Regions from separate parts of the Alcanivorax sp. P2S70 genome, predicted to be linked through region 3. Evidence: predicted binding sites of a transcription regulator. Region 3 holds the regulator's gene; each other region holds the start of a gene.

Region 1 (10,733 bases), on a different contig from region 3:
CGTAGACACGCTGATACGCCTCGGCACTGGCACCCCGGTTATGGGAGAACGTTACCCGATCGGGACGAAACTCCCCATCGCTGACCTGCTGTAAAAAACGCAGCACCAGGGTGGTGGCGCACTCGAGATAATGGCGCTCGGAGTGTTCCAGCCCGGCAAGAATGGCCACCCCGGACTCTATCCGCAGTTGCAATTGCAGGGCATCTGTCAGCAGCCGGTTATAGCGCAATGCCCGCTGCAGCCCATCACCAAAGGTGGAGCTGGACAGAAACAGGTACTCCAGCACCTGGCCACGAAACGGTGGCATCAGCTCACCAATATGCAGCCCGATATCCGGGTCGCCACTCACCCGTTGCGCCGCGGCCCAGAAACGCTGTTGAGGAGAATTGATCCGTCGCTCGGACTGGTCCGGCGGCTCATCCGGCATGCCGACACTGGCAAAAATGGCCGCGCAGTCCAGCCCGGCGCGGGTCATGGCCTGGTAGGTCATCCATAAAAAAATGCCGTTATCGGAAGCAGGTGTCTGGCTCATGGTCAGCAGTATACGAACTCATGCCGGCACAGACACCTGTCTTGTCCAGCACCTGTCAGGGCATGGGTTTGTCGCAGTTGACCATCCATGGCACCCCGAAGCGGTCGATGCACATGCCAAAACGTTCCGCCCAAAAGGTCTCTTCCATAGGCATGCGGGTCTCGCCCCCATCGCTTAATGCGGTAAAGATCTCTTCTGCCCGTGCGGCGGTTTGCGTCTGCACATTGATAATGGTGCCCTGGGGTTTGTCATACTGATCCGGCGGGCAATCCGACCCCATCAAAACAAGACCTTCGGCCTCAAGACTGATGTGACAAATATGATCGTGGTTCTCCGGCGGCACCTGATCGGCCATGGGCGACTCCCCCATCGTGATCAGAAAACTGATCTCAGCCTCCAGTACCTGCGCATACAGCGCAAACGCCTCACGACAATTACCGGGAAAATTCAGATAGGGGTTAACGCGAACATCCGTCATGGTCTCCCTCCTTGAGACAATGGGCTTTCCATAGCCAATCGAATGGCGTGATCGCTTTTCGACCCCCCCTCTTTTTGTAGGAGCGTCGCTGGCGGGGTGCCTACGGGGGACTCATGTGACGCAAAAGATTTTGACTTTGAATTTCGCTATTCACTGTTAACTGTTAACTATTCATTGCCCTATTTGACCCGCTGCTTTTCCAGCTTGCGAGCCAGCGTGCGACGGTGCATCCCCAGGCGGCGAGCCGTTTCTGAAATATTAAACCCGGTTTCTGCCAGGGTTTCGTGAATACGTTCCCATTCCAGGGTTTTCAGATCAGTGGCACGTGCGGTCAGGGACACTTCGGTATTGCCTTCGGCCCGATTGAAAGCATCTTCGATATCGTCGGTATTGGATGGCTTGGCAAGGTAGTGGCAGGCCCCCAGCTTCACCGCTTCCACCGCCGTGGCAATGCTGGCATAGCCGGTGAGTACCACGATCAACATCTGCTCATCGTGCTGATGCAGGGCCTGCACGCAGGCCAGCCCGGAAGAGTCGCCCTTCAGTTTCAGGTCCACCACGGCATAGCCGGGGTCGTGATCCGCCAGCAGACCCTGTGCGCTTTCCAGGCTGTCCGCATGGAGCACCCGGTAACCGCGCCGCTCAAACGACCGGCTCAGGGTTCGGGCAAACGCCTCGTCGTCTTCGACAATCAACAGCAAACGTTCTTCCACTGCGTCAGACACGTCTCACTCCTCTTCCAGTGTCACGACCGATAGCGGCAGTGACAAGGTCACCAGCGCCCCACCCTGGACCAGATTGCGGGCCCGCAGGTTGCCCCCGAGGGTGCGCAAGACATTCATCACCAGGAACAACCCCAGTCCACTGCCCGGCCGCCCTTTGCTGGACTGATAGGGGCGCCCCAGGTTATCCAGCATCTCCGCGGGAAAACCCGGCCCACGATCGGTCACCGATACCAGCAGGGTTTCCTCTTCGCGATGAACATCCAGCCGGACCCAGTTCGGCGACGCTTCCAGAGCATTGTCCAGAACGTTGTGAATACTCTGTTTCAGTGCCGAATCGGAAACGATACTCAAATCCGTACCGAAATCGTTGAGGTAAATAAAATCCTTCACCGGGCGGGTATCGCGCCATTCCTCCACCAGCTCATCCAGAAACTCCCGAACGGTGGTTTCTTCCGACGACTCTCCGCGGGCCTCACCCGCGGACAACAGGATGCCGCTGACGATCGACTTGCAGCGCAGTACCTGGGTCTGCATTTCAGCAATTTCCTGGGCCATATCACCATCGGATTTGAAAGGCTCCATATGCTTCCAGTCCCCCAGAATCACCGACAGGGTCGCCAATGGGGTGCCCAGTTCATGGGCCGCACCGGAGGCCAGCAAGCCCATACGCACAATATGCTCTTCTTCTGCGGCTCGCTGGCGCAACTCGGCCAGGTGTTCATCACGCTGGCGGCGATTACGGGTAATACGGTTGATGAAAATCACCAACAGCACACCGTTGAGCACAAAGCAGATCAGCATCCCTTCGATGTAGAGGCTGAACAGCCCTTTGGAATGATCCAGCGGCATGGGCAGCGGATGCCCGTACCAGGCCAGCCATCCAAAACACAGCGTCGTGGTGACCAGGATTACCCAGGTGGACCACACCTCCAGCAACACCGCCCCCAGAATCACCTGCAGCAAATAGAGGAATACAAAGGGGTTGGTGGCACCGCCGCTAAGCGCAAGCAACATGGTAAGGGTCGCCACATCGATCAACAGTGACAGAAACAGCTCGGTATTACCGATGCTCTTTGGCAACTTGAGGCGCAGCAGACTGACCGCATTGAGCAGCAACAGGCCAAACAGTACCACCAGCATTTGCGCCACCGGCAAACGAATGCCAAAGCCGTAATTGACCACCAGGATGGTGGCAAGCTGGCCAAACATGGCGATCCAGCGCAGCTGGATCAGCAATTGCAGGTTCTTGCGTCCGGTGATGTCATCGCTGTTGCGGCGAATGGCCGAAAACAGCGGACCCGGCGCAGACGCCGACGAGGTTGAATGAGCAGATGACATGGTTTCCATGACCCCAGTTTACCGCTTTCGGCGTGAATCCCGCAGCACCAACCAGGCCGCCAGCAGCATCCCCAGCGCCAGCGCAAACCAGGTCAGAGCATAAACCCGATGATTATTGCGAAATTGAATCACCGTAAGCCCGCCTACGGGCAAGTCCACACCTGAAGGTCCGGCATCCACAAAATATGGTGCCACCGGGGACAGCCCCTGCTGCTGCGCCATGGCCTCCACATCGCGGGAATACCAGCGGTTTTCGGCCGGCACATTGTCGCGTAGCACGCCGCCACCGGGGTGACTCAGGCGCAACAACCCCTTTACGGTGACCGGCCCCGTCGGGGTATAGGAGCCCTGGCTGGCCGCCTTGCGCTCTGACTGGGGCACAAAACCCTGATTTACATACACCCAGCTGCCGTCAGTACGCTGCAGTGGCGCCATCACCCAATAGCCTTGCCCTTCTTGCGTAGCGGCAGCCACCAGTGCCACGGCCTGCACGCGATACTGCCCACTCATCTGCACATGCAGGTATTCATGCTGATCTTCGGATACCTCTGCCCAGGTCTTCCGGGCAGGGGCCTCAACGGCCTCGGCATGCACGCGGGCATCCACCCTGGTGATCAGGCCTTCCTTCCAGGCCAGCCGTTTTACCTGCCAGATTCCCAACGACATAAAGCCGACAAAGGCCAACGCTGTCAGCAACAGAAACAGGAAAGCAAGAAGACGTCGACGAGCCATGGTCATGCCTCTTCAAACGTGGGGAAAGGGGAAGCAGGAAGGGTTAAGAACCTGTGGGAGCTTGCCTGCAAGCGATTACCTAACTTGCGAGGCATGCATCGCTTGCAGTCAAGCTCCCACAGCGGGAATGACCGTAACCCTAGTCCATCATCCCCGGCATCATGTTCACGTTCAGGTTATGCATCACCCACAGGGAACCGGCAAGGGTAATGAAGACCAGGATGAGCGTGAAGATCAGGGCCAGCATGTTCCAACCGCCTTCCGAATGGAAGTTCATGTGCAGGAAGAACACCATGTGCACAACAATCTGCACCAGGGCAAACCCCAGAATCACCATGACAGTGGTGGCAGAATTCTCGAACACATCGCCCATTACTAACCAGAATGGAATCACGGTGAGAATCACCGCCAGCACGAAGCCCGTCAGGTATTCCTTCAGGGAAACGTGGGGAATGTCCGCATCGTGATGATCATGATCGTGTGTATGCTCGCTCATGGCAGCACTCCCATCAGATAAACGTAAGTGAAGACACCGATCCAGACCACGTCCAGGAAATGCCAGAACATGGACAGGCAGAATACCCGACGCTTGTTTTCCGGGATCAGGCCGCGCTTCTTCAGCTGGAGCAGCAGGGTCACCAGCCACACGATGCCGAAGAATACGTGCAGGCCGTGAGTCCCCACCAGCGCGAAGAATGCCGTCCAGAAGCCACTGGTCTGCGGACCGGCACCTACGTGAATCAGGTGATGAAACTCATACAGTTCCAGCCCCAGGAAGCCGGCGCCCAGCAAGCCGGTCACGGCCAGCCAGAACATCGTCCCCTTCAACCGATTGGCCTGCATCTGCAGCATGGCAAAGCCGTAGGTAATGGACGAGATCAACAACAACGAGGTGCTGATGGCGATCAGGTTCAGATCGAACAGTTCCATCCCGGTAGGCCCACCCGCATAACTGCGGCCGAGCACACCGTAGGTGGCGAACAGACAAGCGAAGATCAGACAGTCGCTCATCAGGTAGATCCAGAAACCCAGCAGGGTGCCGTTCTGGGGGTGATGATCCCCCTTCACAAGAAACTCCAGCTGGCCGTTCTGGCTGCTGTCGGTTGCAGCAGCAGTCATCGTGGTATCAGACATTGGCTAGTTTCCGTGTACGTTCTGCTTCAATCCGCTCTACTTCTTCCGCCGGAATGTAGTAGTCACGGTCGTAATCGAAGGTGTGGTAGATCGCAGTGCCTATCAGGGCCACAAAAGACACCCCTGCCAGCAACCACATGTGCCAGATCAGGGCAAACCCGACCACCACACTGATACCGGAGAGCACGATACCCGCCCAGGTACCCTTGGGCATGTGAATCGGGATAAAGCCGGATTCAGGGCGCTGGAAGCCGTGTTGCTTCATCTGCCACCAGGCATCCAGATCGTGCACCTGCGGGGTGAACGCAAAGTTGTACGGCGGCGGCGGCGAGGAGGTAGACCACTCCAGCGTACGGCCATCCCAGGGATCACCGGTTTCATCCTGCAGGCTCTCGCGGCGCAGGAAGCTCACCACCAACTGGATGATAAAGGCGGCAATACCAATGGCGATCAGGAACGCCCCCAGGGCAGCGATCTGGAACCAGATCTGCAGAGACTGGTCCTCGAAGTGGCTGACACGACGGGTCACGCCCATCAGACCAAGCACGTACAACGGCATGAAGGCGAAGTAGAAACCGATCAGCCAGAACCAGAAGGACATCTTGCCCCAGAACTCGTCCAGCTTGTAGCCGGTGGCTTTCGGGAACCAGTAGGTAATACCGGCGAACAGACCGAACAGTACGCCACCAATGATCACGTTGTGGAAGTGCGCGATCAGGAACAGGCTGTTATGCAGCACGAAGTCCACCGGCGGCACCGCCAGCAACACCCCGGTCATACCCCCAATCACGAAGGTGACCATGAAGCCCACAGTCCACAGCATGGGCACATCAAACTTGATGCGGCCACGGAACATGGTGAACAGCCAGTTGAAGATCTTCGCCCCCGTGGGGATCGAGATAATCATCGTGGTGATCCCGAAGAACGAGTTCACGCTGGCCCCCGAGCCCATGGTGAAGAAGTGGTGCAGCCACACCAGGTAGGACAGCACGGTGATCACCACGGTGGCGTACACCATGGAGGTGTAACCGAACAGCGGCTTGCGGCTGTAGGTGGCCACGATCTCGGAGAAAATACCGAACACCGGCAGGATCAGGATGTACACCTCCGGGTGTCCCCAGATCCAGATCAGGTTCACGTACATCATGGCGTTGCCGCCCAGATCGTTGGTAAAGAAGGCGGTATCCAGGTAACGGTCCATGGACAGCATGGCCAGTACCGCCGTCAACACCGGGAAGGCGGCCACGATCAGCACGTTGGTGCACAGGGACGTCCAGGTGAACACCGGCATTTTCATCAGGCTCATGCCCGGCGCCCGCATCTTGACGATGGTCACCAGCAGGTTCACCCCGGACAGCAGCGTACCCACCCCGGCGATCTGCAACGCCCAGATGTAGTAATCCACCCCGACTCCGGGACTCTGCAATATCCCCGATAATGGCGGGTAGGCCAGCCAGCCGGTCTTGGCGAATTCACCAATGAACAACGACACCATCATCAGTACCGCACCGCCGGTGGTCATCCAGAAGCTGAAGTTGTTCAGGAACGGGAAGGCCACATCGCGGGTGCCAATTTGCAGCGGAATCAGGTAGTTCATGATCCCGGTTACCAGCGGCATGGCCACGAAGAAGATCATGATCACGCCGTGGGCAGTGAAGATCTGGTCGTAGTGGTGCGGCGGCAGGTAGCCGGTGGAATCCCCAAAGGCCATGGCCTGATGCAGACGCATCATGATGGCATCGGCAAAGCCGCGCAGCAGCATCACCAGGCCAAGAATGATGTACATGATGCCGATTTTCTTGTGGTCGATGGTGGTGAACCACTCGTTCCACAGGTAGCCCCACAGCTTGTAGCGGGTCAGCGCGGCAAGCAGCGCGATACCGCCCACCGCCACCACAGCGAAGGTGCCGAGGATGATCGGATCATGAAAGGGAATCGCGTCCCAGGTAAGGCGACCAAAGATCAGCTTGGTCAGGTCCAGGTTCTCAAACATGGGCGGCACCTACTGCGTTAGCGATCAGGAATGCTGTATTAGTCATGATGGCCTCCATGCTGGTCGTGCCCAGCGTGACCTTCATGCTTCCCGTGGCCCTCATGGCCGGTGTCTGCCTCACCGTGGTGGCCGCCGTGCTGGCCCATGCCACTGTGGTACATCAGGTCTTCCATGCAGGTCTGGCCCGGTGCCACGCAACGGTTGAAAATCGCGTGATACAGGGTCGGGTCCACCTGACCATAGAATGTCACCGGGTCGTCGATACTCGGGGCTTCCAGTTCCAGGTAGGTTTCCCGGTCCAGCGCGTTGTCACTGGCCTTGGCCTTGGCCACCCAGGCATCAAAATCTGCCTCGCTGAGACCGTGGAAATCGAACTTCATCTGGGAATAGCCGGCGCCGCTGTAGTTGGCGGAAAAGCCCTTGTAGACGCCCGGCTCGTTAATCACCCCATGGAGCTTGGTCTCCATGCCCGCCATGGCATAGATCTGGCCAGCCATGGCCGGGATAAAGAACGAATTCATCATGGTGGAGGCAGTGATCTTGAAGCGGATCGGGTGATCCACCGGCGCCGCCAGCTCATTGACGGTGGCGATACCCTGCTCCGGGTAGATAAACAGCCACTTCCAGTCCAGTGCCACCACTTCCACGGTGAGTGGCTCCAGGCCCACCGGCACGGGGGTCTGCGCATCAATGCGATCCAGCGGACGGTAGGGATCCAGTTTGTGGGTACTTACCCACGTCATGGCCCCCAGCGCGATGATAATCATCAGCGGCACAGACCAGATCACCAGTTCCAGCACCGTGGAATGGGTCCATTCCGGCTTGTAGGTCGCTTCGGTATTGGTCTCGCGGTAGCGCCAGGCAAACCACAGGGTCAGCACGATCACAGGCACAATGACCAGCAACATCAACACGGTGGCCCAGACCAGCAGATCCCGCTGTTGCAGGGCCACATCACCGGAAGGCGACATCACAACGGTGTCACAACCGGAAAGCAGAAGGGTCGCTAGCAACGTCAACGACGCTCCACGCAAATATCTAACTAATTGCATTGGCGTTTTTCAGGTTGGTTTATGATGAGGGAACTCTATCCAGCAGGTTGCAAAGCGGGTATTGGACATTTTGTCCCATGCGCTTAAAGTCCTAGGTGAGCATTGACGTAAATCAATGCACCGATAACAACAGTAGAGCAAGAGCGCACAACATGTCCCATACCTATCCGGCCCCTGTTCAAGGCCAGAGTCATGCCCCCGTGGCTCCCAACGAAATCGCTGTGGGCGTGGTCATCGGCCGCACCTCCGAGTACTTCGACTTCTTCGTGTACGGCATCGCCTCGGTGTTGATCTTCCCTCAGCTCTTTTTCCCCTTCACCGGTCAGCTGCAAGGCATGCTCTACGCCTTCATGCTGTTCGCCCTGGCGTTTGTGGCGCGTCCCTTCGGCACCGCGCTGTTTATGTGGATCCAGCGCCAGTGGGGACGAAGCATCAAGCTCACCGCCGCTCTGTTCCTGCTGGGCACCGCCACCGCCGGCATTGCGTTCCTGCCCGGCTACGAAAAGCTCGGCGGCTACGCCATTGCCCTTCTCGCGCTGTTTCGGGTGATGCAGGGCATCGCGTTTGGCGGCTCCTGGGATGGTCTCCCCTCTCTGCTGGCACTGAATGCTCCCAAAGAAAGTCGTAGCTGGTATGCCATGATCGGCCAACTGGGCGCGCCTATCGGTTTTGTGATCGCCAGCGCCCTGTTCCTGTACCTGTACAACAGCCTGAGCGCCGCAGATTTTCTGGGCTGGGGCTGGCGCTATCCGTTCTTCGTGGCCTTTGCCATCAACGTGGTGGCCCTGTTTGCCCGTCTGCGTCTGGTGCTGGGCGAGGAGTACACTGAAGCCATGGAAGAAAGTGAGCTGGAGCCGATCCGCACCACCGAGATGGTGCGCAAAGAGGGCTACAACATCTTTATTGGCTCATTCGCCGCCCTCGCCAGCTACGCGCTGTTTCATGTGGTGACTATCTTCCCGCTGTCGTGGATTGCCTTTCAGGGCAGCCAGACCACTGCGGAAGTGCTGACCGTGCAAATTCTGGGAGGTTTTGTGGGAATCATGGCGACCATTGGCTCCGGCTGGATCGCCGCCCGCATTGGTAAACGCACCACCGTGGGGGCCCTGGCCGCCATGATCGGCATTTTCAGCCTGCTCACCCCATTGTTGATGGGCGGCAGTCCCGCCATGCAGGACACGTTTATTCTGTTGGGCTTTGCCCTTCTCGGGGTGTCCTATGGACAAGCCTCCGGCACCGTGACTGCCAACTTCGCTCCGCGCTTCCGCTACACCGGCGCCGCCCTGACCTCTGATTTCGCCTGGCTGTTCGGCGCGGCATTTGCACCGCTGGTGGCTCTGGGCCTGTCCGCCAAATTCGGGCTGCTGTCGGTAACCGTGTACCTGCTCTCCGGCGTCATCTGCACCCTGCTGGCCCTGGCCATCAACCAGTCGCTGGAAGATCAGGGCGAAGAGAGCTGAAAGTGTAAAGTTCAAAGTTGAAACGCGGACTGACGCCGTCGTTCAGCTGAAACCAGAGAGGCCGCGCCCGGATTCCAGGCGCGGCCTCTTCATTTGGGGTTGCTTCGCGACCGCATCAGGCTACACGCAACATGCAACACGCGAACCCGGGAAAGCCGCACTGTGGGAGCGGTCGTTCGACCGCGATAGCCGTGGCCCGGCGTTTTTCGCGGTGGAACCGCCGCTCCCACAAACCCATTTACACCAACGAAAAAGGCCGCACCCAACCTATGGACGCGGCCTCCTTCCTTTCAGACCCGAGCCTGCGCTGTAGCTTGCAGCTTGAAACTTATAGCTATCAGCTCAAACTCCCCAACGCTTTCTTGGTAAACGGCTCAATCTCGTCTTCCTTGCCGTCACGCATCTTCACTAGCCAGTTGGGGTCCTGCAGCAGGGCACGGCCCACCGCAATCAGGTCAAACTCGTCGTTGTCCATGCGTCGGGTCAGCTCATCCAACGCCGCCGGGTTGGCGGTGCCACCCATGCCTTCCGGGCTGTTGAGGAAGTCGCCGTCCAGGCCCACGCTACCAACCGAAATCACCGGCTTGCCGGTAATGTTCTTGGTCCAGCCCGCCAGATTCAGATCAGAGCCCTCAAACTCCGGCAGCCAGAAACGTCGGGTCGACGCATGGAAGATATCCACGCCCGCCTCCACGAACGGCATCAGGAAGCGCTCCAGCTCTTCCGGGGTCTGGGCCAGCTTGGCCTCGTAATCCTGCTGTTTCCACTGCGAGAAGCGCAGCACGATGACAAAATCCTCGCCAACTGCTTCACGGACCGCCTTGACGATCTCCACGCCGATGCGCGCCCGGTTCTCGATGGAGCCACCGTACTCGTCGTCACGCTGGTTGGTGCCTTCCCAGAAAAACTGGTCCAGCAGGTAACCGTGGGCTCCGTGAATCTCCACGCCATCAAACCCCACGGCTTTGGCGGCCTTGGCGGAGTCCGCAAAGGCTTGGATCACGTCCTGGATGTCTTCCTTGGTCATGGCATGACCATTTTCCTTTCCTGGCTTGAACAGCCCGGACGGGGAATAACCGGGCACTTCCTTGTCGGGGCCGATGCCGGCCTTGCGCACCGCGCCCACATGCCACAGCTGCGGAATGATCTGGCCACCGGCTTCATGCACGGCATCCACCACCTTCTTCCAGCCCGCCATGGCCTCATCGCCATAAATCGCCGGCACCCGCTCGTAGCCATTGGCGGCCTTGTGGCCCACAAAGGTACCCTCGGTAATGATCAACCCCACC
Region 2 (10,733 bases), on a different contig from region 3:
CCGATAGCGAGCTACCCGCACACATCCGCATACCGGCGGGGGCGCCTACAGCGGCTCCACTTTATCCGCTACCATGGGTGAAACATCGAGCACCGGGGACAACAATGTGGCTGCATGAAATACCCGTGGGAGGCCTGCTGGTCAGCCCCATGGTGTTATTCGTACTGCTTGGCTTATTGCTGACGGCCCTGACCTGGTGGGTACTGCGCTTGCTCGGCTGGCACCAACAAATCTGGAAAGCCGCCTGGCTGTATTTGTCACTGTTTGTCTGTTACCTGGCGCTGTCAGTGCGCCTGCTGAGTTAAGGACACAGATGCTGATGTCTCAACGTCTACGCATACTCATCACTGTCATCGCCGTGATCATCGCCCTGCTTGCTGGCAACTGGGTGTGGAATTACTACCTGTATGCTCCCTGGACCCGCGACGGTAAAGTCCGGGCAGAAATCATTACGCTGTCTCCCGACGTTTCCGGCTGGGTAGCAGAGTTATCCGTGGGCGACAACCAGCAAGTACGCAAGGGCGACCCGCTATTTCGCATCGACGACCGACGTTACCTGGCTGCCCTCTCCCAGGCCGAGGCCCGCCTTGCCTATCAGCAAGCCAGTTACCAGCTCGCGCAGAAGCGACATGAACAAGCCACACAAAACGACCAGGAACAAACGCAACTGGCCCTGCAGCAAGCGGCGGCCAACATGGCCATGGCCGAAGCCGAACTGGAGAGTGCAAAACTCAATCTGGAGCGCACCCGCATCAGCGCTCCTGCCGACGGTACGGTGGCCAATCTGGCGCTTCAGGAAGGCAACTTTGTGAAACAGGGCGAGCCCGTACTGTCCATGGTCCGCGAGAACAGCTTCTATGTGACCGGCTATTTCGAAGAAACCAAGCTGCCGCTGGTGCATGTAGGTCAATCTGCCACCGTGGTACTGATGAATGGTGCCCATGCACTCAACGGCAAGGTCACCAGCGTCGGGCAGGCTATCGCCAATGCCAACACCCGTACCGATCAGCAACTGCTGCCACAGGTACAACAAACCTTTAACTGGGTACGACTGGCACAGCGAATTCCCGTCCATATCGAGCTTGAATCGGTCCCCGATGACCTGCTGATCGCTGCAGGTATGACGGCCACCGTGCGGCTACACGATGACCCTTGATTCCCGACTGGCGACAATCCTGACGCCAGACCGGCAATCGCTGCTGTTTGCCCTCAAGGGCATTCTCGCCATGGCACTGGCCCTGTGGCTGGCCATGCTGATGCAACTGGAACGCCCCTACTGGGCTCTGATTTCTGCGGTCTTTCTGCAAATTCGGCCGGAAACCGGACTGGTGATTGAAAAAGGCCTGTGCCAGATCGGCGGCACACTGGTCGGCGGGGCCGTCGGGCTGATGATCCTGGCCTGGTTACTGCCCTACCCTCTGCTGGCCATTGTCTGTCTGATGCTGTGGATCGGTCTCAACGCCGGCGCATCCGCCTGGCTACGTCAGGCCAATTTCATCTACGGCTTCGCCATGGCCGGCATCACCGCCACACTGATTGTGGTGATCTCCATAGCCAATCCCCACGCCACCAGCAGTATTGGTATCTTTCATGTGGCCACCGCCCGTGTCAGCGAGATCATCCTCGGCGCCACCTGCGCCACCCTGGTCAGTAATCTGTTCTGGCCAGCCCATGTGGCGGGCCTGCTACGCAATCATGCCCGCAATGCCCTCAACCAGACGCTGGCCTATCTGGAGCTGGAGCTTAATCCTGCCGGCACCCACGCCACCCGCCACCAGCAAGTGGACAGCTTGCTGCAGGACATCTTTGCCCTGAGTGATGACAGCTCCGCCGTTTTCTATGAAGGCAGCCAGGGCCCGGGGCGAGCAAGGGCGGCAACCATGGTGTGTCACAAGACCCTGTCCCTGATTGCCCGCATTCGCGTGATCGGCCGCCTGATGCGCAATCATGACGACCTGCTCACCGATGAGATCCGTGATGTCCTGACACAACTGCGGCAGTCGTTCCTGCGCATGCGAGAAACCCACTCCGCCGAGCAAGCCATGGAAGAAGCCCAGCAGCTTCGCCATACCCTGCGCACAGCCCGTAAAGCGCAACGCAGCACGGTCCCCGCTCTGCAACGGCGTTTCTATCTGGTCGCCCTGAACCTGACCAGCGACCTGATCCTGGCACTGGAAGCCAACCGTGCCCTGTACCACAGCCGCGAGATGCAGCTGCGCCCGCCGTCATTGAAACCCTATCGCGACTGGCAAGTGGCCGCCGCCGTTGGCCTGCGCAGCGCGCTGGTGTTCTTGATTGCTGCCGGGCTCTGGGTGGGCACCGCCAGTCCCATGGCGATCATGCTGATGGTCATGCCGGTGATGTTCACCATTCTGTTTGCCCGGTTACCCGAGCCGGACCTGGTACTCAAGCGGGCGACCTTCACCTCGGTACTGGCCACCCCTGTCAGCCTGTTTTTCGCCCTGCCGCTGCTGGCCATGGCCAATGGCAGCTTCCCCCTGCTACTGGTGGTGCTGACAGCCCCCCTGTTTGTCGCACTGCTGGCGATCAGCAAGAAAGAAACGCTCGCCTACGGTCTGGGCTTTTGTACTCCCTACATCATTCTGGTCCAGCCGGGTAATGACATGGATTTTGATGTGGCCAGGGTCGCCAGCAACGGGCTGGCCATCACCGCTGGTATTTTTATCGCTTTTCTCATGTTCCGTCTGATCACGCCCCCCAACGGCGCCGGGCTGCGCAGGCGCTTGATTCGTCATACGGCCAATGATCTCAGACGAGTGACCGAAGGCCCCCGTGCGCAACAGGAGGACTGGTTCAACGCCCGCATGGCCGACCGCCTGCGCTGGCTGACCGTGTGCGACAAGGCTCTGCCAGAAACCCGGCGACACTTCACTGACCTTGGGCTCACCGGCCTGAACCTGGGCCAGGTATCACTCTGGATCCACAGTCACCTGCATGAAGACAGCTCACCCAGGGTGCGTGAGTGCGCCAGGCAATGGCAGGATGCGCTGGCCCATGGTTATCAGCTTTGCGCCCAAGGCAAAACTGACAGCCAGTTTTTGAATCGCTCTGCTGAACTGTTGCGAGCCCTGCAAGGGGCCGGAGTGAATCACACCCAGAAACTGCAGATCACCGGCGCTCTCGAGCGCATTGATCTTACCTTCCAGCGCATGGCCACACGCCTGAAAGAAGGCGTCACCGACCCGGACATTGTCCCCGGAGACCTGACAGAACGGCCCATACAGCCCTAGCCACAGTGTCTACTCTGTGTTTCCCTAAAGGTACTTGGATTCCGTTTTCAGCCCGGCGAAGTCCGCACTTCGCATGATAGAGAGCCCACCCCATGACTATTCAGGAAACCCTGCAACCCGGTGTTGTGGTTGATACCAATCCAGCCACCGGCAAAGCCGTGGCCGAGCTTAACGAAACCGACCTGACACGCCTGCCAGCCATCATTGCCGGCGCTCGTGAAGCCCAGGCAATCTGGGCCGCCAAGTCGTTCAAGGAACGAGCCCGGCATATCCAGATGATGCGCAGCTACATTGTCGATCGGGCCGATGATCTGGCTCGTATTGTCAGTGAAAGCAACGGCAAGACCCTGACCGACGCTCTGGCCACCGAAGTCCTGCCCTGCGCTCTCGCCTGTAACTGGTATGCACGCAATGCAGAAAAGCACCTGAAAGCCTCCCGCCGAGCCCCTGGAAGCCTGCTGTTCTTCAACAAGCGCACGGAAATGTTGCGCCTGCCACTGGGTGTGGTTGGCATTATCAGTCCCTGGAACTATCCGCTGTCCATTCCCTTTGGCGAAATCGTCATGGGGCTGATGGCAGGTAACGCCATTATCCTCAAAGTGGCAGCCGCCACGCCGGCGGTTGGGCGGGCTATCGAACAGATCGTCACTGCCGGTGAACTACCTGAAGGCCTGTTCACCCACGTGGTGGGGTCCGGTTCAAAAGTCGCCACCGGATTTTTCGAGAACGGGATCAACAAACTGTTCTTTACCGGCAGTGTCCCGGCCGGCAAGACCCTGATGGCGCAGGCTGCGCAAACCCTGACCCCGGTGTCACTGGAGCTGGGCGGTAACGATCCCATGATCGTGCTGGAAGATGCCGATCTAGAGCGCGCTACCAACGGCGCCGCCTGGGGCGGGTATCAGAATGCCGGGCAGAGCTGTGGCGGTGTTGAGCGTATCTATGTGGTGGACGCGGTCTACGACGCCTTCGTGGAGCTGATGGCCCGCAAGACCCGACAGCTGCGTCACGGCGTTGGCTGCAAGGGCTTTGACGTGGATATCGGTAGTCTGACCACCGCAGGTCAACTGCGTACCGTGCAACAGCACGTGGAGGATGCTCTCGCCAAGGGGGCCCGAATCGAAGCCCAGTCTCGCCCCGTCGGTGATGTGGATAACGGCTACTTCTTCCCGGCCACCCTGCTGACCCAGGTCACTGATGACATGCTGACCGTCTGCGATGAAACCTTTGGCCCGGTCATTGCAGTTCAGCGCGTGGCCAATGAAGAGGAAGCCATTCGCAAGGCCAATGATTCCCACCTTGCACTGACCTCCTCCGTCTGGACCCGGGACAACAAGCGCGGCCGCGCCATTGCCGCCCGCCTGGAATCCGGGGTCACCACCGTCAACGATCATCTCTATACCCATGGCCTGTCCGAAACCCCCTGGGGCGGCGGCAAACAGTCCGGCATCGGCCGCACCCACGGCCCCGAAGGGCTGGAAGAGATGACCCAGGCCAAAGTGGTCAACTGGGACATCCTTCCCTCCAAACGGAATATCTTCTGGTATCCCTTCGATCAAGCCACCTATAACGGCCTCAAGAACGCCATGCAGTTTGTCTTCCCCAGCGGCATTGCCCAGTGGCTCAGCGCCTCACTGAAACTCACCCCCTTCCTGGTGAAGAAGATGTTTACGCGCTGGAAAACGGATTAAGGCAGTTAATAGTTAACAGTGAATAGTGCGCGGGTTCAGGCCCGTGCCGCACACAGATCAGAGGCCGCGCCCATACCTTGGGCGTGGCCTCTTTCGTTTGTGAGAATTCGCAATGGCATCGAGAGAATCACTCAGGATCTGACGTGGATCATGGTAGTTTGGGATTCCAGGTCTATGCTGAAAGCGAGAATTCAGGGAGGGTAACCCATGTACACAGACACAATGGTCATCGCCAGCATTGCCGTTATTGGTGGCATCTTCCTGTTTGCTGGTTGTTTCGCCTTGTTCATCTGGCTGGATGCCGCCAACGACGAAGACTCCAGCGAAAAACATTAATTCTCTATCCAGAAACAAGAAGGCCGCGCCCAAGCATGGGCGCGGCCTCTGATCTGTGTGCGGCACGGGCCTGAACCCGCGCACTATTCACTGTTAACTAACCCCATCAATCCACGCCTGCGTCGGCACATACCACCACGAACTCATTACCGGCCGACTGAAGTCCAGCAGGCGATCACGCACGGTATCATCCGCAATGCCATACATACGCCGTAACAGGTAGTCGTGACGGTCAAGCTCACAGGCAAAAGCCACAAAGTAGAGGCCATGCTCAGTCGTGTCTCCGTATGGCACCGAGCGACGCCACATTTTTTGAGGGACACCATCGCGGTCCACATCAGTACGCCCCACATGGGAATCCTCCGGCATATCCTCCGGAGAAAACTCCACGGCATCCACCTTTGTTCGGCCAAACACTTTTTCCTGATCAGGGACGCCCAGTTCGTTAAAGGCCTTAAGGTTATGAACCCACTTCTGTGTCAGCAACCAGCTCCCTCCGGCACCAGGATGAGGTTCGGCAATAAAGGTCGCCTTTTCCGCTTTTTCGCCAGAGGGGTTACCGATACCATCCACGAAACCGGTCAGATCACGCATATCGTGATAAACGAAACCATTCAGTTCCAGCTGGGTACTAAAGACCTCATCGACAAGGTCTCGCACCTTGAGTCCGGTATCGAACACATCGCTGCGGCTCTTGCCCTGTACCCAGACCCACAGATCACCCTGGGTTGCCGGCACATGGCCCTCAAGAGAAAATGGCGGAAAGCTGAAGCGAGTATCAAGTCGGCTCCACAATTCCGGCCCCAGCGCCAGAATTACCGGCGTCTGCTCGCTTTTCAGGGCATTCAGTGCCGCCAACGCCCTGCGGATGGCCTGTTCATCCCGGCCACTGCCAAGGCTCAGCTCGAAAAAAAGGTGGTACTGATAACTGCGATCGAAGATCCCCGCTTGCGGTGTAGACACCTGCGACTCCTTGGATACCCGGTTAAGGTCGACAGGCATTTTAGCAGGCAACCGCGCTAACCCGTAGCCATAGTGTGGGAAAAGAGCGCCAATTTGAAACAAATTGAAATATCCATTGGTGTTCGCGCCAGCCCCCTTTCGCTAAACTTGGCACACATTAGTCACCTGATAGCCACTATGAATCCTTGGTTTGGCCTGGACCGACTGGCCTTTTTCCTGATCCGCATTTTCTTGCGCTTGTGTACACGTGCTAACGCCCTGCCCGGCAATGTGGATGACCTGCAACTGGCCCCCAATACCCCGGTGGTCTATGTGCTGCGCGAACGCTCGGCATCAGACGCTGCCGCGGCTGACCAGTCTGCGCGACGCCTGGGGCTTTCTTCCGCACTGGGCGGCTTGACGCTGGGGCAGACGCGCCTTCGCCACAGCTATTTCCAGCTCTACCGTCGTCAATTCGGTAATCGCCGCCAGCGCAGTCCGATCTCCCCTCCCCGGTTGGAAAAGCTGGTGGCAGCGCTCCGCGAAACGCCTGGCGCGGATGTGCAACTGGTGCCGGTCTCAGTGTTCTGGGGGCGACGCCCCGAGAAGGAAAGTTCATTCTGGCGCCTGTTGTTTTCAGATAACTGGTCCCCTGCCGGCTTTATCAAGAAATTCTTCATCATCGTCACCCAGGGGCGCCAGCTGTATGTGCAGTTCAGTCGCCCCATGTCACTTCGCAAGCTGGTGGATGAATGCGAGACTGACGAACAGGCCGTACGCAAGGCATCAAGAATTCTGCGAGTCCATTTCCGCCGCCAGAAAGAGGCCGCCATTGGCCCGGATCTCTCCCACCGTCGTACCCTGGTCAACACTGTAGTTGACGACCCTTCCGTTCAGGCCGTCATTGAAGAAGAGTCCCGAAATCAGGGCGTCAGCAAGGACAAACTGGAGGCGAAAGCCCGCAGTTACGCGATGGAAATCGCCGCTGACTATTCCCACACGGTGATCCGTTCCCTGGAATTGTTTCTGAACTGGGTCTGGAACCGGCTGTACGGCGGTATCCGGTTGTACAACATGGACAACCTGACCAAGGTCGCCGGTGATCACGAGGTGATCTATGTGCCCTGTCACCGCAGCCACATCGATTACCTGCTGCTGTCTTTTGTGGTCTTCCGTAACGGGCTGGTGCCCCCGCACATTGCCGCGGGCATCAACCTTAACCTGCCGGTGGTGGGCACCATCCTTCGCCGTGGTGGCGCCTTCTTCATGCGTCGAAGCTTCCGCGATAATCCGCTCTATGCCAGTGTGTTCAGCGAATACCTGCACACGATCACTGCCCGTGGTTTCTCTATTGAATACTTTGTCGAAGGGGGGCGTAGCCGCAGTGGCCGGATGCTGAAGCCTCGCACCGGCATGCTCGCCATGACCCTGCGCAGTTTCCTGCGTGACTCGCGTAAACCCATCGCCTTCGTACCAGTCTATATTGGTTACGAGAAAGTCATCGAATCCGGTTCCTATATCGGAGAGTTGCACGGCGAAAAGAAACAGAAAGAATCCATTTTCGGGCTGATGAAATCCCTGTCTGTCCTGCGCAGCTACTTTGGCCAGGTCCACGTTAACTTTGGCGAGCCCATTAAACTGGTGGACTATCTGGACCAGCATCACCATAACTGGCGCAACGAATCGCTTGGCTCGACAGAGAATCCACCCTGGTTCAAGCACGTGGTGAATGAACTCGGTCAGGATGTGGTGGAGTCCATCAATGCCGCAGCGGTAGCCAATCCCATCAATCTGCTGAGCCTTGCCCTGCTGGCCTCGCCCAAGCACACCATGGACATCGGCCAGCTGCACCAGCAACTGAGCCTGTATATTGATCTGCTGAAACTGGCGCCGTACAGCGATACGGCGGCGCTAGGCTGCACTGATGCCCAGGAAATTATCGATTACGGGCTGGATAACGACTTCCTGATTCGTATCAAGCACCAGCTCGGAGATGTGGTTACGACCGACCAGAAAAGCGCCCTGCAGATGGCCTACGTGCGAAACAACAGCCTGCATCTGTTTGTACTCCCTGGCCTGGTCTGCTCTCTGGTGATGAACGCCCGCGAGATCCGCATGGACGTGTTGCAGAATATGGTCCGCCTGCTCTACCCCTTCCTGCGTAATGAGTACTTCCTGCATTGGGACGAAGGTGATGAACTGTCACAGGCAGTAGAAGAAGTCGCGTCAGTGTTGGAACGCTGTAAACTTGTCCGTCGCCAAGGCGACAGCCTGATGGGAGCTGCCTTGCACACCCACGAGGCAGACATGCTCAATCACTTGGGCAAAACCGTCCTGCCCTCCTTGGAGCGTTACTACCTGACTATTCGCCTGCTGGTTCAGCGAGGCTCAGGTATTCTGACTGCGGATCAACTGGGTGAACTGGCGCACCAGACCGCGCAGCGATTGTCATTACTTTACGAGTTCAACTCACCAGAGTTTTTTGACAAGGTCGTTATCAAACACTTTATCAGTCAGCTATACAGCACTGGACTGGTGACTCCTGATGACAACGGGCAACTCAACTTCGATAGCAAGCTTGAAGCACTGGATGATGAAGCACGGCGGATCCTTAGCGCCGACATCAGCGATGCTATTCAGCGTGTCACCCGCCTCCAGGGGTAAGCAGAGCCAACGCAGCCCTTAGGGCTGCGTTGGCTCACATCCCATTTAGAATCGATAAAGTAATGCCAGAGAGTAATTAAAACTCTCGAGATCCAGTTCCATCCCTTCGGCAAAGGGCACACTCACCCCTTCCTTAAAGGCGCGATCCTCAGTGGTTACCGATCCAGCATCAAGATAATAAATCGATAAATCCGTGCTGATATGATCCGTGAACCAATACATCAAGCCACCACCCAGACGAATTGCCCAGTCCGTGTCGTCGCTGTCGTTTATCGTCGCACTGGTAGTAGGAATACGGGTACTGACAGCCTCAAAGCGATTCACCGCCAGTCCGAGGCCACCGCCAATGTAAGGATCAAAAAAACCTCCAGCCTGGGCGTCTCTGAAGTGAAAATACCCGTTCACCATAAATACGCGACTATAAACCTCCGCGGTAACCGTACCGGTCACTGAATCATTACGGGTATAGGTAACCTGATCGGTATCCGCATCACCGAGCCCCAGATCAAGCGCCAGCTCCGCGCGAAAATGTGGCGTAACAAAGTAACCCGCACTCAAAACGATGAGCTCATCCCCCCCCGGGTCATAATTTCCCATCGTGATCTGATCATAACCATCATGTTTGATAGCCATATCCTGACTTCTAAAATCAGAATACGCATAACCGAGTCTGACGTAGGCATCCCCCAATGCGTGCGATGACACTGCCAGCACGAGCAGCCCCACATAAATCCCCTTCATGGCCTTCTCCCAAAAAAGTGAACCAGTTATCAATACAACGATTGCTGGCACACTGACCATCAGGAAATGGGGAGTAGAACAAATAATGGAGAGAAGGAGAAAAGGTGCCGGAGAAATCCCTAGCCCATGAGATAAACATCAAAACGCACAGCCTTACCCTTCTGGCTAAATCCTGGTGTTTTACCGGCCAGATCAGGCGCCTTGCCAGGTCGTTTCACAACGACCCTGTGCGGCTGCAATGACATCGCCCAGGCAAGCAGCGCCTCTTCTTCTGCAGGTTGAGGATACGCACACAACACCTGCAGCCAGCGCAAATCTTTCTTTACGGCGGCGCTTTTCTCGCGGGCAGGAAACATGGGATCGAGATACACGGCATGCCAGACATCCGCTGGCACCTGAACACTGTCCTGACACGGCAGTAGCGTCATCTTTGCCGACAGGGCCGGAGGCGCTCGGCGCAGGCCATCTTCCAGCATGGCATGGATATAGGGGGAGCGTTCAACAAGAGTGACATCAAACCCCGCCTGCGCCATGAGGGCGGCGTCCCGGCCAAGACCGGCAGTCGCATCAAGGATCTGGTGGCGGTCATCACGGGGCTTGCCCAGCGCCTTGATCAGGCGCTCGTGGCGCACCCGTTCCGGGCTCAGGCGGTAGCCTTGCTTGCCATCGGTAAAATTTACGCTGAGCGGCGTTTCCTTGCCCCCGGGGACCCACAGTGCCAGGGCATCCTGATACCAGCCCATGACCAGTGAATGGCCCTGCGCTTGCGCCGACAGCTCGTCGGCAACGGCCTCACCGGGTAGCCCCTCCGGGCAACCCGGTAATAGTCCCAGTGCCGCTTTACTCACCAAGTCAGGCCAGCCATACCAGCAGCGCCACACCCAGGATCAAGCGGTAAATCACAAATGGCAGCATGCCGATACGCTCAAGCAAACGGATGAAGAACACAATGGTCAGGTAGGCGGTTACTGCACTGACACCCGCTCCCAGGGCCATCATTCCCCAATCCACGGGCAGTTGTTGTTCCAGCAGATCCTTGCTCTTGAGCAGCGCGGCACCAAGAATGACCGGAATGGACAGCAGGAAGGAAAACCGGGCCGCCTCTTCG
Region 3 (10,733 bases):
TTGGTATTGGCCTGGAGCTATCCCAGGTGGGAGCAGGCATTCAGGCGCGCCTTCTCAGCCGCACAGCGATCCCCTTGCCCGAAACCATTACCGTAACCCTGCGCCATCCGACTCTCGCAGAAAGGGACGTGACCATAGAGCTGTTCCAGCTTGACAGTCACCATTACCGTGCGGATGGAACCTTGCCGGTGGATGGCCGACGCAAAGTGACTGTCACCGCAGCGGGAGGTCACTGGCGGCTTTACCAAACCGTGATGACTGGTGATGGGGATCTACAGCTGGGGCACGTGCCCGCTACATGAGCAACACGACTTGTTGGCACTGCAGCAACCCTGCAGTCGGTACCGTGACGGCGCGAACGCCGGAGGGCCCCCGACCGGTTTGCTGCCCTGGCTGCGCCGCTGCCGTTGAAACCATTTACGGCCTGGGGCTAGAGGATTACTACAACGTCCGGGAAAGTGCTGCTCCGATTCCTGATGACAGTCGTATGGCACTTAACCTCGCGCTGTTTTCTGTCCCCGAGCTGGTGGCCCCCCATCTCAGAAGTACCCCGACTGGACAGCAAATACGGTTGCAATTGTCGGGCCTGACTTGTGCGGCCTGTAGCTGGTTGATTGAAAAAACACTGGGTGATCAAACGGGGGTTCACAATGCCAGCGTTAATCTGGCAGGTATGACCCTGAGTGTGGACTATGAGGGAGAAGCCCGGGTTGAGGACACAGCCAGACGAATAATGAGGTTGGGCTATGGGGTGTCGTTGTTGAACGCCCCCCATGAAAAAGCCGCGCAGCAGCAGGAGCAACGAAAACTTGTCGGACGACTGGCTCTGGCGGGACTGGGAGCCATGCAAGCCATGATGTATTCGACTGCACTTTATATTGGTGTATTCGATGGCAGTGATGCGATCTACGAAATCCTTTTTCGTATCGCCAGCCTGATCGTGGCCACACCCGTGGTTTTTTATGCCGGATGGCCATTCTTCCAAGGGGCGATTTCCGGGCTGCGTGACGGACGTCTGACAATGGATGTTCCCATTGCCCTCGCCCTTCTGCTTGCGTGGGCAGGCAGTCTTGTCGTCATGGCCATGGGGGGAAGCCATGTCTATTTCGACTCAGCGGCCATGTTTGTTTTCTTCCTGCTTGCCAGTCGCTGGTTGGAGCTGCGACAACGACAGGCTGTTCACCGTGCATGGCACACATTGGAGGAAACCCTGCCCCTTGCTGTCAGGCAATACGATGAGGGGAACGATAACCCCTGGATCAGTACTCGACAGATTGTCGCCGGCATGTCGTTGGTGCTTTATCAGGGCGAGACCGTTCCCTGCGATGGAGTGATAAAACAGGGCCATGGTGCTTTTGATGAAGCCGCCATTACTGGTGAGTCTCTGCCCCGAGACGGAGTTGCAGGTGATACCGTCCGAGCCGCCAGCAGGCTGGTAGAAGGAAATGTGGTTCTGGAAGCGCTCGGGCCTCCCGCTTCCAGCCTGGTAGCCAAAATCGGTGATCAGGTAGAACGGGCACAACTGGAACGTCTCAGTGTGGTCCGGGACTGGCAACGAGTCGCACCGCTTTTCACCTTGTCTGTGCTCTGTCTGTCGCTCTTTACGTTTATCTGGCACTGGTCCTCCGGACCAGCACAGGCATTCGAATATACACTGGCAGTGCTTGTGGTAACTTGCCCATGTGCCCTTGCTCTGGCGGTTCCGTTGACCGTAACGGCCACTTTGGGCAGTGCCTTGCAGCAAGGTGTCCTGATCGCATCGCCACGTCAGTTTCTCTCTCTGCCAGAGATTGGCGGGGTTATTTTCGACAAAACCGGCACCTTAACCGCCGGGGAATTCCAGTTCATTTCCAGCAAATGTGTTACGGATGACTTCAGCGAGCCGCAACTCATGGCGATTGCTTCTGCCCTGGAGTGGCAAAACCCTCACCCCCTGGCTGCGCCGTTTCAACAACGCTATCGAGACCCTGAGGTTATCGAGATTGAGGCGGATCAATGCGGTGTCACTGGCTTCCGGGGAGAGAGTCGGTGGCGAATCACCGGCTTGCCTGAACAGGCAAGGGATGGCGCCACTTGTCTCGGACTTTACCAGGACGATGAGCTGCGCATGGTGCTATCTCTGGCTGATAACCTGCGCAGCGAGGCCGAAGGCGTCCTTCAGGATCTTGTAGCGCAAGGTATGGTGGTGCGAATGGCGACCGGCGATAACGCCGTTGCCGCAGGAAAGGTTGCCGCCCACCTTCCGTTACAGGAATGGCGTGCAGATCAAACCCCGCAGAGCAAACAGGAATGGATAGCCTTGTTGGAGCAAAACCAGCGCCAATTAATGGTGGGTGATGGTATCAATGATGCCGGAGCCATGCTGGCTGCGAGCGTGTCTGTGGCAACCGGAAATGCCACCAGCCTGGCTCAGCGGGCTGCTGGTATTTTTCTGCTGAACGATTCATTGCGAGCACTTCCCCGCCTTGCACCACTTGCATCGGCCTGCCGGCATCGGATTTGGCAAAACCTGGGCTGGGCTTTTCTTTATAACTTGCTTGCGGTTCCCTTTGCTGTAGCAGGCTGGATTCCACCGTGGGCGGCAGCGATTGGTATGTCTGCCAGCTCGCTGCTGGTGACGTTGAATGCAACAAGGATGGCACGATGGAAATTGTGATTTTGCTGATTCCCCTCGCCCTGCTTTTCCTGGCGGGCGCTATTGCGGCCTTGTTCTGGGCGCTTCGCAAGGATCAATTTGAGGATCTGGATAACGCTTCCTGGCGCGTGGTGTTCGACGATCGTGCCCAGCGTAAAACTTCCCGCCACGATCGCGGAAAGGAATCGAACGCCAATGATCAATGAAACCTTACCCGGACTCATCCTCGCGTCAATATTGATTGGTGCAGGAGGCGCTGGCCACTGTGTGGGCATGTGCGGGGGAATCAGTGGCGCGCTGACCTTTGCGGTGCCAGAACAACGTCGTACCGGGCTAAGGCTTTGGGGTTGGCAGTTGCTGTTCGGCCTTGGGCGACTCGCGACCTATGTTTTATTAGGCGCGACCGCAGGAGCACTGGGTGGCGAATTGCTGGACGCGTTACCGGCTCCGGCCATGACGGTGGGATTGGCGCTGGCCGGTGTATTGATGCTGTTTCTTGCCTTGCATCTTGCGGGCAAGGGAGGGTTGCTGATGGGGCTGGAGCAAGCGGGGAAGTCTCTTTGGCGCCGCATTCAGCCTGTGACAAGGATCTTTATGCCCATCGACCGGATTCACAAGGCCTGGCTGTTGGGGATGGTGTGGGGTTTGTTACCTTGCGGGCTTGTTTACGCCGCATTAGCACTGGCCGCCACCTCTGGAACCGCCACCAGCGGGGGGCTGGTGATGGCGGCATTTGGCTCTGTCACTGTTGTTCCCGTGGCGGCAACTGGCATTGTGGCATCCCGGTTGACCCTGTTGAGAGGGCCCCGTGCGCGGAAAGTGTCGATAGCAATGGCGCTATTGCTCTCTGGCTCCTTCTTCCTGATGGCATGGTGGATGAGTTCCAGCGGGCATGATCATGCACATCACCACTTGGATTCTCCTCATCACGGGCATGTCGCCCCCTCCTCGTTACCAGACACTCATCGACATTGACCCAGATCAAGATTGGCTGGCCCCTGTCCCGGGATAATAGGGACAGATTTCAGGGAGTCAGCCGATATGCAAGATTGGAACGAAGCGTTAATAGGTCGCTACGGAGGGCCCGGGCCGCGCTATACGTCGTACCCTACGGCTCCCCTGTTTCATGAGGATCTTCCTGTTGATGCCTTTGTTGAGGCCATGGAGGAAGGCAACAAGGCACGCCGCCCTCTATCGCTCTATGCCCATGTCCCGTTTTGCCACCACGTATGCTACTACTGTGCCTGCAACCGCATAATTACTGCGGATCGCAGCCTCGCCGAGCGTTACCTGCAACACCTCAAGAAGGAAATTGTCAGGGTCGCGCAGCATGTAGATTCCCGCCGTCAGGTAACACAGCTGCATTGGGGCGGAGGCACCCCTACCTATCTGACAGATGCACAGATCACTGAGCTGGTGTATCACCTGGCCCGGCATTTCAACCTGCGTGAAGATGACCGTGGTGACTATGCGATCGAAATCGACCCTCGTACTGTGAATAGAGCCCGTCTGGGGCTGTTGAGAGGTCTTGGATTCAATCGCCTTAGCATTGGGGTCCAAGACCTGAATCCCTTGGTGCAACAGGCGGTCAACCGCATACAGTCCTATGAAATGATTAGCGATACCTTGGGCTGGGCGCGGGACTTTGGTTTCAAATCGATTAACGTTGACCTGATTTCCGGCCTTCCGTGGCAAACCGAAATGACTATGGCCCGTACCCTTGAGCAATTGATCAATCTCAAGCCGGAGCGTATCTCGTTATATGGTTATGCGCATTTGCCCGATCGATTCAAGATTCAGCGTCAGATAGACGACGCGGCTCTCCCCTCTCCTACCGAAAAGATACGCATGAACGTACGCGCAGGTCGAATGCTGCAGCAATCCGGATATCGCTTCATCGGGATGGATCACTTTGCACTGGAATCCGACGAAATGGCAGTGGCTCAGCGCAATGGGCTGCTACACCGCAATTTCCAGGGTTACACCCTGCATGGCGACGCAGACTTGCTCGGAATGGGGGTCAGTGCGATCAGCCAGGTGGGCAATTTGTACGTTCAGAATCACAAAGTGTTGAGTGACTGGCAGGCAGCGATTGGCCAGGATCAGTTGCCTCACCATAAGGGCTACCTGCTGGACAAGGCTGATCTCATCCGGCGGGACATCATTATGAAGCTACTGTGTGATTTGCGCCTTGATATCCCGGCGTTTGAGCAGCAATGGGAGATTTGTTTCCGGACGCACTTTGCTGATGCCATGGTCCAGTGGCGGGATTTTGCCGAGCAGGGGCTGGTGGTATTCAATGACGATACACTGATCATAACCGAGCAGGGCCGTTTGGTTAGCCGGGCCCTGGTGCAGCCGTTCGATGCGTACCTGGGAAACAGGCAAACCAAAGGGTTTAGTCGTATAATCTGAACCAGAGTCAGCCATGTATTGCGCGCTGAAACGCGCATGAATTCGTCTGTCGCAAAACCAAGGATGTGACCGTGTCCCAACACGTTTCCTGTAATGATTGTAGCTTGAGCCCTGTTTGCCTGCCGCTGGCTGTCGCGCCCGCGCAAATGGACCAACTCGACAATATTATTCGCCGTGGCCGTCCGCTCAAACGTGGGGAGCACCTGTACCGTGCATCCGATAATTTCGAATCGGTATTTGCTGTTCGATCCGGGGCGATCAAGACCTACGTGGTTAGCCCGGACGGCGAAGAACAGGTGACCGGTTTCTATATGCCCGGCGAGGTATTGGGAATGGATGGAATCAGTACCGCTCACCATGTTTCCAATGCCAAGGCACTGGAAACTGCAACCGTGTGCGAGATTCCTTTCAGCCAACTTGAGAACCTGTCACAGCAGATCCCCACCCTTCAGCACCATTTTTTCAGCCTGATGAGTGATGAAATACGCGCGGATCGTGAGCTGCATATGCTTCTCAGCAAGAAGAGCGCGGATGACCGGGTCGCCTCACTGCTGCTTTCCATGTCGGCAAGACACCAGCGCCGAGGCCTGAGCAGCCACAGTTTCCGCCTGCCCATGTCTCGTTATGACATCGCCAACTACCTGGGGCTGGCAGTAGAAACTGTGAGCCGCATTTTTACCCGTTTCCAGCAAAAGGGGTGGCTGGAGGTGTCCGGTCGTGACATTGAGATTCTTGATCGCGCCAGTTTGTGCGGCAATGCACCGGATACCGGCACCGTGGAGATACAGCTGTGAGCCAAAACCTACTGATTGTTCTGGACCCTGATCTTAAAGCGCCGCAGCCCGCGCTTTCCAAGGCTCTGTTGCTGGCCAGAGAAGAAGACCTGGAGATTACCGTTTTTGTTAACGCCTATTCCGGCCCCATGGTGCGTGCGGTAGGACTGGATGAAGAGCGTTTCAATGCAGCAAAAAAACAGATAACCCATGCCTGGGAGCAGAGAATTTACTCCCTGGCGGGCGCGCACCCTGTTTCGCTGGCCCTCGTATGGGCGAGGCGCGAAATGGATGCGCTTCGCACCGAGATTCTGCGCCTATTGCCTGATCTGCTGGTAGTACATACCAGCCGGGAACAAGGGCTAAGGCGACATCTTTTCACCCCACGTGACTGGCAATTAATTCGTAAAGCCCCTTGCCCTGTGCTGTGTGTACACAGCGAATCATGGGAGCAACCTCCTCGATGGCTGGTAGCACTGGATCCTGGTGAACAGGATGATGATGCTGCGCCTCTGGCGAACACATTGCTCAGTCATGCCCGCACCCTCACCCAATCATTGAATGGCAAACTGCAAGCGTGCCATGTGATGGATGGTGTGGATGACAGCCTGGTGATGTTAGTAGCTGAGGGGGTGCCTGACTACGCAGCAACCCTTGAGTCCCTTAAGGCACACCATAAGCAACAATTTCTGGAATATGCCCGTTCTCAGGGGCTCGACAGCGAGTCTGTTGATCTGTTGGAGGGCCCTGTGGCCGATGCCCTTGCCCGACACTGTGAAGAGAATCAGATCGATGTATTGGTGGTGGGGACGGTGCGCCGCAATCTGGCCGAGCGAATGCTACTGGGGTCAACGGCAGAAACCGTGATCACCCGAGCCAGAAGCGATGTGCTGGTCATCAAACCTGACCGGTTCGAATCCCCCTGGGTGGAATAACCGGTGCCATGCAGGCATGCCACCGGGGACAGGGACTACTGTTCTGCCCTGCGGAATACCGGTTTGTCTGCGGTTGAGTCTGCCTCGCTGTAGCGATAGCCTGCCACATCGAAATTGACCAGCTTGCCCGGGTCCTTGATGCCCTTCTTGAGGATCCAGGCGGCCATCATGCCGCGCGCTTTTTTCGCGTAAAAGCTGATGACCTTGTATTTTCCGTTCTTCTCATCCTGAAAGACCGGCTCCACGATTCGCCCGTTCAACGCTTTCTTGTTGACCGATTTGAAGTACTCGTTGGATGCCAGGTTGACCAGCACATCAGTTTTCTGGGCTTTCATGTCACGGTTTAGCTGATCGGTAATAATATCGCCCCAGAATGCGTAGAGATCTTTGCCGCGGGCGTTGTCCAGACGTGTTCCCATCTCCAGACGATAGGGCTGCATCAGATCCAGGGGGCGAAGCACGCCGTAGAGACCAGACAGCATCCGAAACGAATCCTGGGCGCGTTCCAGCTGCTTGTCGGTAAAGGTTTCAATCTCAAGCCCCGTGTAGACATCGCCCTTGAAGGCAAATGCCGCCGGGCGGGCATTCTTCTTGTTGAACGGACGTTGCCATTGGGCGAAGCGCTCCACATTGAGATGAGCGATTTTGTCACTGACCTTCATCAGGCTTCCCACATCCGCCGGAGAAAGCGCTCTGGCGCGTTCAATCAGCACTTCACTGTCGTCCAGCAAGCGCGGCTGGGTCGTCTTGAGTGCCGGCAACGGACTTTCGTAATCCAGGGTTTTTGCCGGGGAAACCACAATCAGCATGACCTTCTCCTTTACATGTCGCTGTGGGAATTATATGAATCACAGGAACTCAGGTCTGCATTCTGGAGGATAAATGCGCCTATTACTGCTATTTGCCGTGGTTATCGCTGTGATTGTACTGCTTTGGGGCAGCTGGCAATGGGGCCGGCGAGCCTTCTTGATCACTGTGGTAGCAGTGGTTACCGGTTTGAGTGCCCTGCTTTACGGCATGTTCCAGGAAAGCGCCAACGACCAGGTGCTGCTGGCCCCGGAGGGGCTTGAGTTGGCAGTCAGTGATATTCGTGAGTCCGAATCTGGCGTACGACTGAGTGGTAGCTTGACCAACGCCGGTGAACTGGACCTCGCGGCCGTGGATGTGCAGATACAGGCCCTGGCTTGTCCGACCGCGGGTGAGTGCCGGGTGGTGTATCAGGAACAGCAACGTCTGCAGATGTACGTTCCTGCAGGTCGGCAGTACCCGTTTGCAGTGGTCAGCCGGCATCCACCTGACCAGGAAACCGTTGATCGCTGGCAGTTACGGCCAGTTGCACGGCTGGTTTATCCGTCTTCGCGCTGAGCAATACTGGCAAGATGGTGTGAGAATCGTCACAATTCGCGTTCCTGACACCCTGGAGTCTGTATGGCCTCTCTGATCCCGGGCAATCCCACCCCTCTCGGTGAACATACCTGGCGCGTATTGGGCCGTAACCCCGGCATGATGACCGGGCCCGGCACCAACAGCTACCTGTATGGGCGTGATGCGCTCACGGTGATTGATCCCGGCCCCGTGGATCAGGAACACCTGAAGGCCTTGCTGGCAGCGGCCCGTGAATTGGGCAAACCCATCAACCAGGTCATCGTGACCCATACCCACCGGGATCATTCCCCCGGTGCCCTCGCCATCGTCGCCGCCACCGGGGCGCGTTGCCTTGGCCCTTTTGTCCCCGATGACGGGCTGCAAGACGAGACCTGGCAAGCTGATCAGGTTTTACGCGAAGGGGATGTGGTCGATTGCGGCGGTGTGGGTTTATCGGTGATAGAGACCCCGGGACACGTGAACAACCATCTGTGCTATCTCACCGATGAAGGGCTATTGTTCACTGGTGATCACCTGATTCAGGGGTCCACCGTGGTCATCGCCCCGCCTTCCGGCTCCATGCAGGCGTATTTTGCGTCTTTGAAAAAACTCATGGGCCGGGGCATCACCCTGATGGCTCCAGGGCACGGCGATGTTATCGCCAACCCGGATGAGTCTTTGGCACAGACCCTGGCTCATCGCCAGAAGCGCGAAGACAAAGTGTACGACAAGCTCCCCCCCGCCCCGTCTCCACTGGCAGAACTGGTCAAAGCCGTCTACGACGACGTACCGGTCTTTCTCCACGGCGTCGCCCAATTCTCCCTCCACGCCCACCTGATCAAACTGGCCGAAGACGGCAAGGCCCGTGAAACAGAATCCGGCTGGCAAAGAAGCGAGTAACGAGGAAAGAGAGACAAAGCCCCCACAGACATGAGGAGTTCTCGCATTGAGTCGAAGTCAGTAACGATTCAATCAGCCGACAGGCCGCCAGCTCATGGCCCACAAGGGTGGCTCCCCTACCGTAAAACACCCCCCTGCCGCAGCTGAAACCTTCCATCCCGACCCGCGACGCAATGTTTCCCGCTATTCACTGTTCACTGTTAACTATTCACTGCTCTTCACAGCCACCCCTTCCGCTTGAAATACCAATAAGGCGCCATCCCCGAGAGAATCATCAGCCCGATCGCCATGGGATAACCGAAATCGAGCGCGAGCTCGGGCATCACCTGGAAATTCATGCCGTAGATGCTGGCAATCATCGTCGGCGGCAGAAACACCACTGCGGCAATGGAAAAGATCTTGATGATCTGGTTCTGCTGAATGTTGATAAAGCCCTGGGCGGCATCCATCAGGAAGTTGATCTTGTCGAACAGGAAGGTGGTGTGCGACATCAGGGTATCGAGATCATGCTGGATCTCGGCGCAGGTGCGTCGACTCTGCTTGTCGGCACGGACATAACGTTGGATGAATGAAATCGAACGTTGGGTATCCATCAGGCACAAACGGATTTTCCCGTTGGTATCCTCCAGCCGTGCCAGTCGCTCGATATCCTGATCCAGCTCGCCGTTTTCTTCCTCCAGCACACTGTAGCCAACCTGTTCCAGATCCCGGTGCACGTCTTCAATGGCATCGGCAAGGTTCTCCACCTTTTGGTCGAGGATGCTCAGCAGGATATCCATCGGCTGTTTGACCTTGACCCAGCCCCGGCGAATGCGCAGCCGCAGCAGCCGAAAATCTGCCAGCTTGGTATCCCGAAACGAAAGCAGACGTTCAGCCTGAACGACGAAGGCGACGGTGGAAGTGCGCACCCTCCCCTCGGACTGGAAAAGAAACAGCGAGTGGACATGCAGACCCTGCTCGTCACTGAAATAGCGTGCCGATGACTCGATTTCTTCCATGTCGTCAGAGTCTGGCATTTCATCCTTGAAGAACTGCTGAACCTGGTCCCGCTCGGCCTCATCAGGCTCTTCAAGGTCAATCCAGCTGGCTTCTTCGGCCAGCACGGGCAGCATGTCGTCGGTGGCTTTCTCGCGCAGCACACCGTTCTCAATGCGATAAATTTGCAGCATGATGTCTCCCTGATCATCATCACTGGCAAGACGCCAGCAGCGATATCTAAGATACCATGCGCACCCCTGTCAACGATGCCGATATCAACGTCGAGCCCTATCATCTGGACGAACACGCCCCCTTGTGGCTGTGGCGTGATGCCCTTCAACCCGGGCTCCTCGACGGATTGCTCGAACGGCTGTGTGAACAACTGCCCTGGCGACAACCCACGGTGACGGTTTACGGCAAACGTCACCTGACGCCCAGACTGACAAGCTGGCAGGGCGCTGCCGGAATCCGGTATCGGTATTCGGGGGTTGAAGAAGAAGCCCAGGGCTGGCCGGATTGCCTGGAACCCGTCCTGCGGCAGGTGGAACACCTGACCCGGCATGACTACAACAGTGTGTTATGTAACTGGTACCGTGACGGACAAGACACCATGGGCTATCACAGTGATGACGAACCCGAGCTGGGGCCTGAGCCCTGGATTGCGTCACTGAGTCTCGGCGAGCCCCGAGACTTTGTGTTTCGGCCAAAACCCGCCGGCCGCCAGTGCCTGTC

Evidence for each region. Region 3 encodes FNR, which switches genes on or off when oxygen is low (the NO sensors DNR and NnrR bind a similar motif). Its sites were predicted from a motif close to TTGATNTANATCAA; they were not measured.
Region 1: a site for FNR is predicted at 8,087-8,100, ahead of cyoA (ubiquinol oxidase subunit II). Genes of this name have one in related genera too.
Region 2: a site for FNR is predicted at 5,081-5,094, ahead of ccoM (cytochrome c oxidase subunit CcoM). Genes of this name have one in related genera too.

What each region holds. Positions count from the first base shown of each region.
Region 1 covers NZ_AXBZ01000011.1:41,858-52,590, reverse strand. The annotation lists gene Q672_RS22145 (AraC family transcriptional regulator) at 1-532, opposite strand, end outside; gene Q672_RS22140 (VOC family protein) at 588-1,010, opposite strand; gene Q672_RS22135 (response regulator transcription factor) at 1,190-1,735, opposite strand; gene Q672_RS22130 (ATP-binding protein) at 1,739-3,073, opposite strand; gene Q672_RS22125 (SURF1 family protein) at 3,092-3,805, opposite strand; gene cyoD (cytochrome o ubiquinol oxidase subunit IV) at 3,945-4,301, opposite strand; gene cyoC (cytochrome o ubiquinol oxidase subunit III) at 4,298-4,939, opposite strand; gene cyoB (cytochrome o ubiquinol oxidase subunit I) at 4,932-6,932, opposite strand; gene cyoA (ubiquinol oxidase subunit II) at 6,971-7,984, opposite strand; gene Q672_RS22100 (MFS transporter) at 8,137-9,444, shown strand; gene Q672_RS22095 (NADH:flavin oxidoreductase) at 9,782-10,733, opposite strand, start outside.
Region 2 covers NZ_AXBZ01000007.1:97,124-107,856, reverse strand. The annotation lists gene Q672_RS20335 (DUF1656 domain-containing protein) at 105-305, shown strand; gene Q672_RS20330 (efflux RND transporter periplasmic adaptor subunit) at 320-1,156, shown strand; gene Q672_RS20325 (FUSC family protein) at 1,146-3,251, shown strand; gene Q672_RS20320 (aldehyde dehydrogenase family protein) at 3,344-4,942, shown strand; gene ccoM (cytochrome c oxidase subunit CcoM) at 5,150-5,278, shown strand; gene Q672_RS20315 (Dyp-type peroxidase) at 5,372-6,241, opposite strand; gene plsB (glycerol-3-phosphate 1-O-acyltransferase PlsB) at 6,419-8,884, shown strand; gene Q672_RS20305 (outer membrane protein) at 8,930-9,625, opposite strand; gene Q672_RS20300 (class I SAM-dependent methyltransferase) at 9,745-10,473, opposite strand; gene Q672_RS20295 (undecaprenyl-diphosphate phosphatase) at 10,478-10,733, opposite strand, start outside.
Region 3 covers NZ_AXBZ01000004.1:73,093-83,825, reverse strand. The annotation lists gene Q672_RS19705 (FixH family protein) at 1-302, shown strand, start outside; gene Q672_RS19700 (heavy metal translocating P-type ATPase) at 299-2,656, shown strand; gene ccoS (cbb3-type cytochrome oxidase assembly protein CcoS) at 2,644-2,841, shown strand; gene Q672_RS19690 (sulfite exporter TauE/SafE family protein) at 2,831-3,610, shown strand; gene hemN (oxygen-independent coproporphyrinogen III oxidase) at 3,677-5,050, shown strand; gene fnr (fumarate/nitrate reduction transcriptional regulator Fnr) at 5,122-5,844, shown strand; gene Q672_RS19675 (universal stress protein) at 5,841-6,758, shown strand; gene yaaA (peroxide stress protein YaaA) at 6,794-7,567, opposite strand; gene Q672_RS19665 (hypothetical protein) at 7,641-8,123, shown strand; gene Q672_RS19660 (MBL fold metallo-hydrolase) at 8,187-9,023, shown strand; gene corA (magnesium/cobalt transporter CorA) at 9,242-10,192, opposite strand; gene Q672_RS19650 (alpha-ketoglutarate-dependent dioxygenase AlkB family protein) at 10,249-10,733, shown strand, end outside.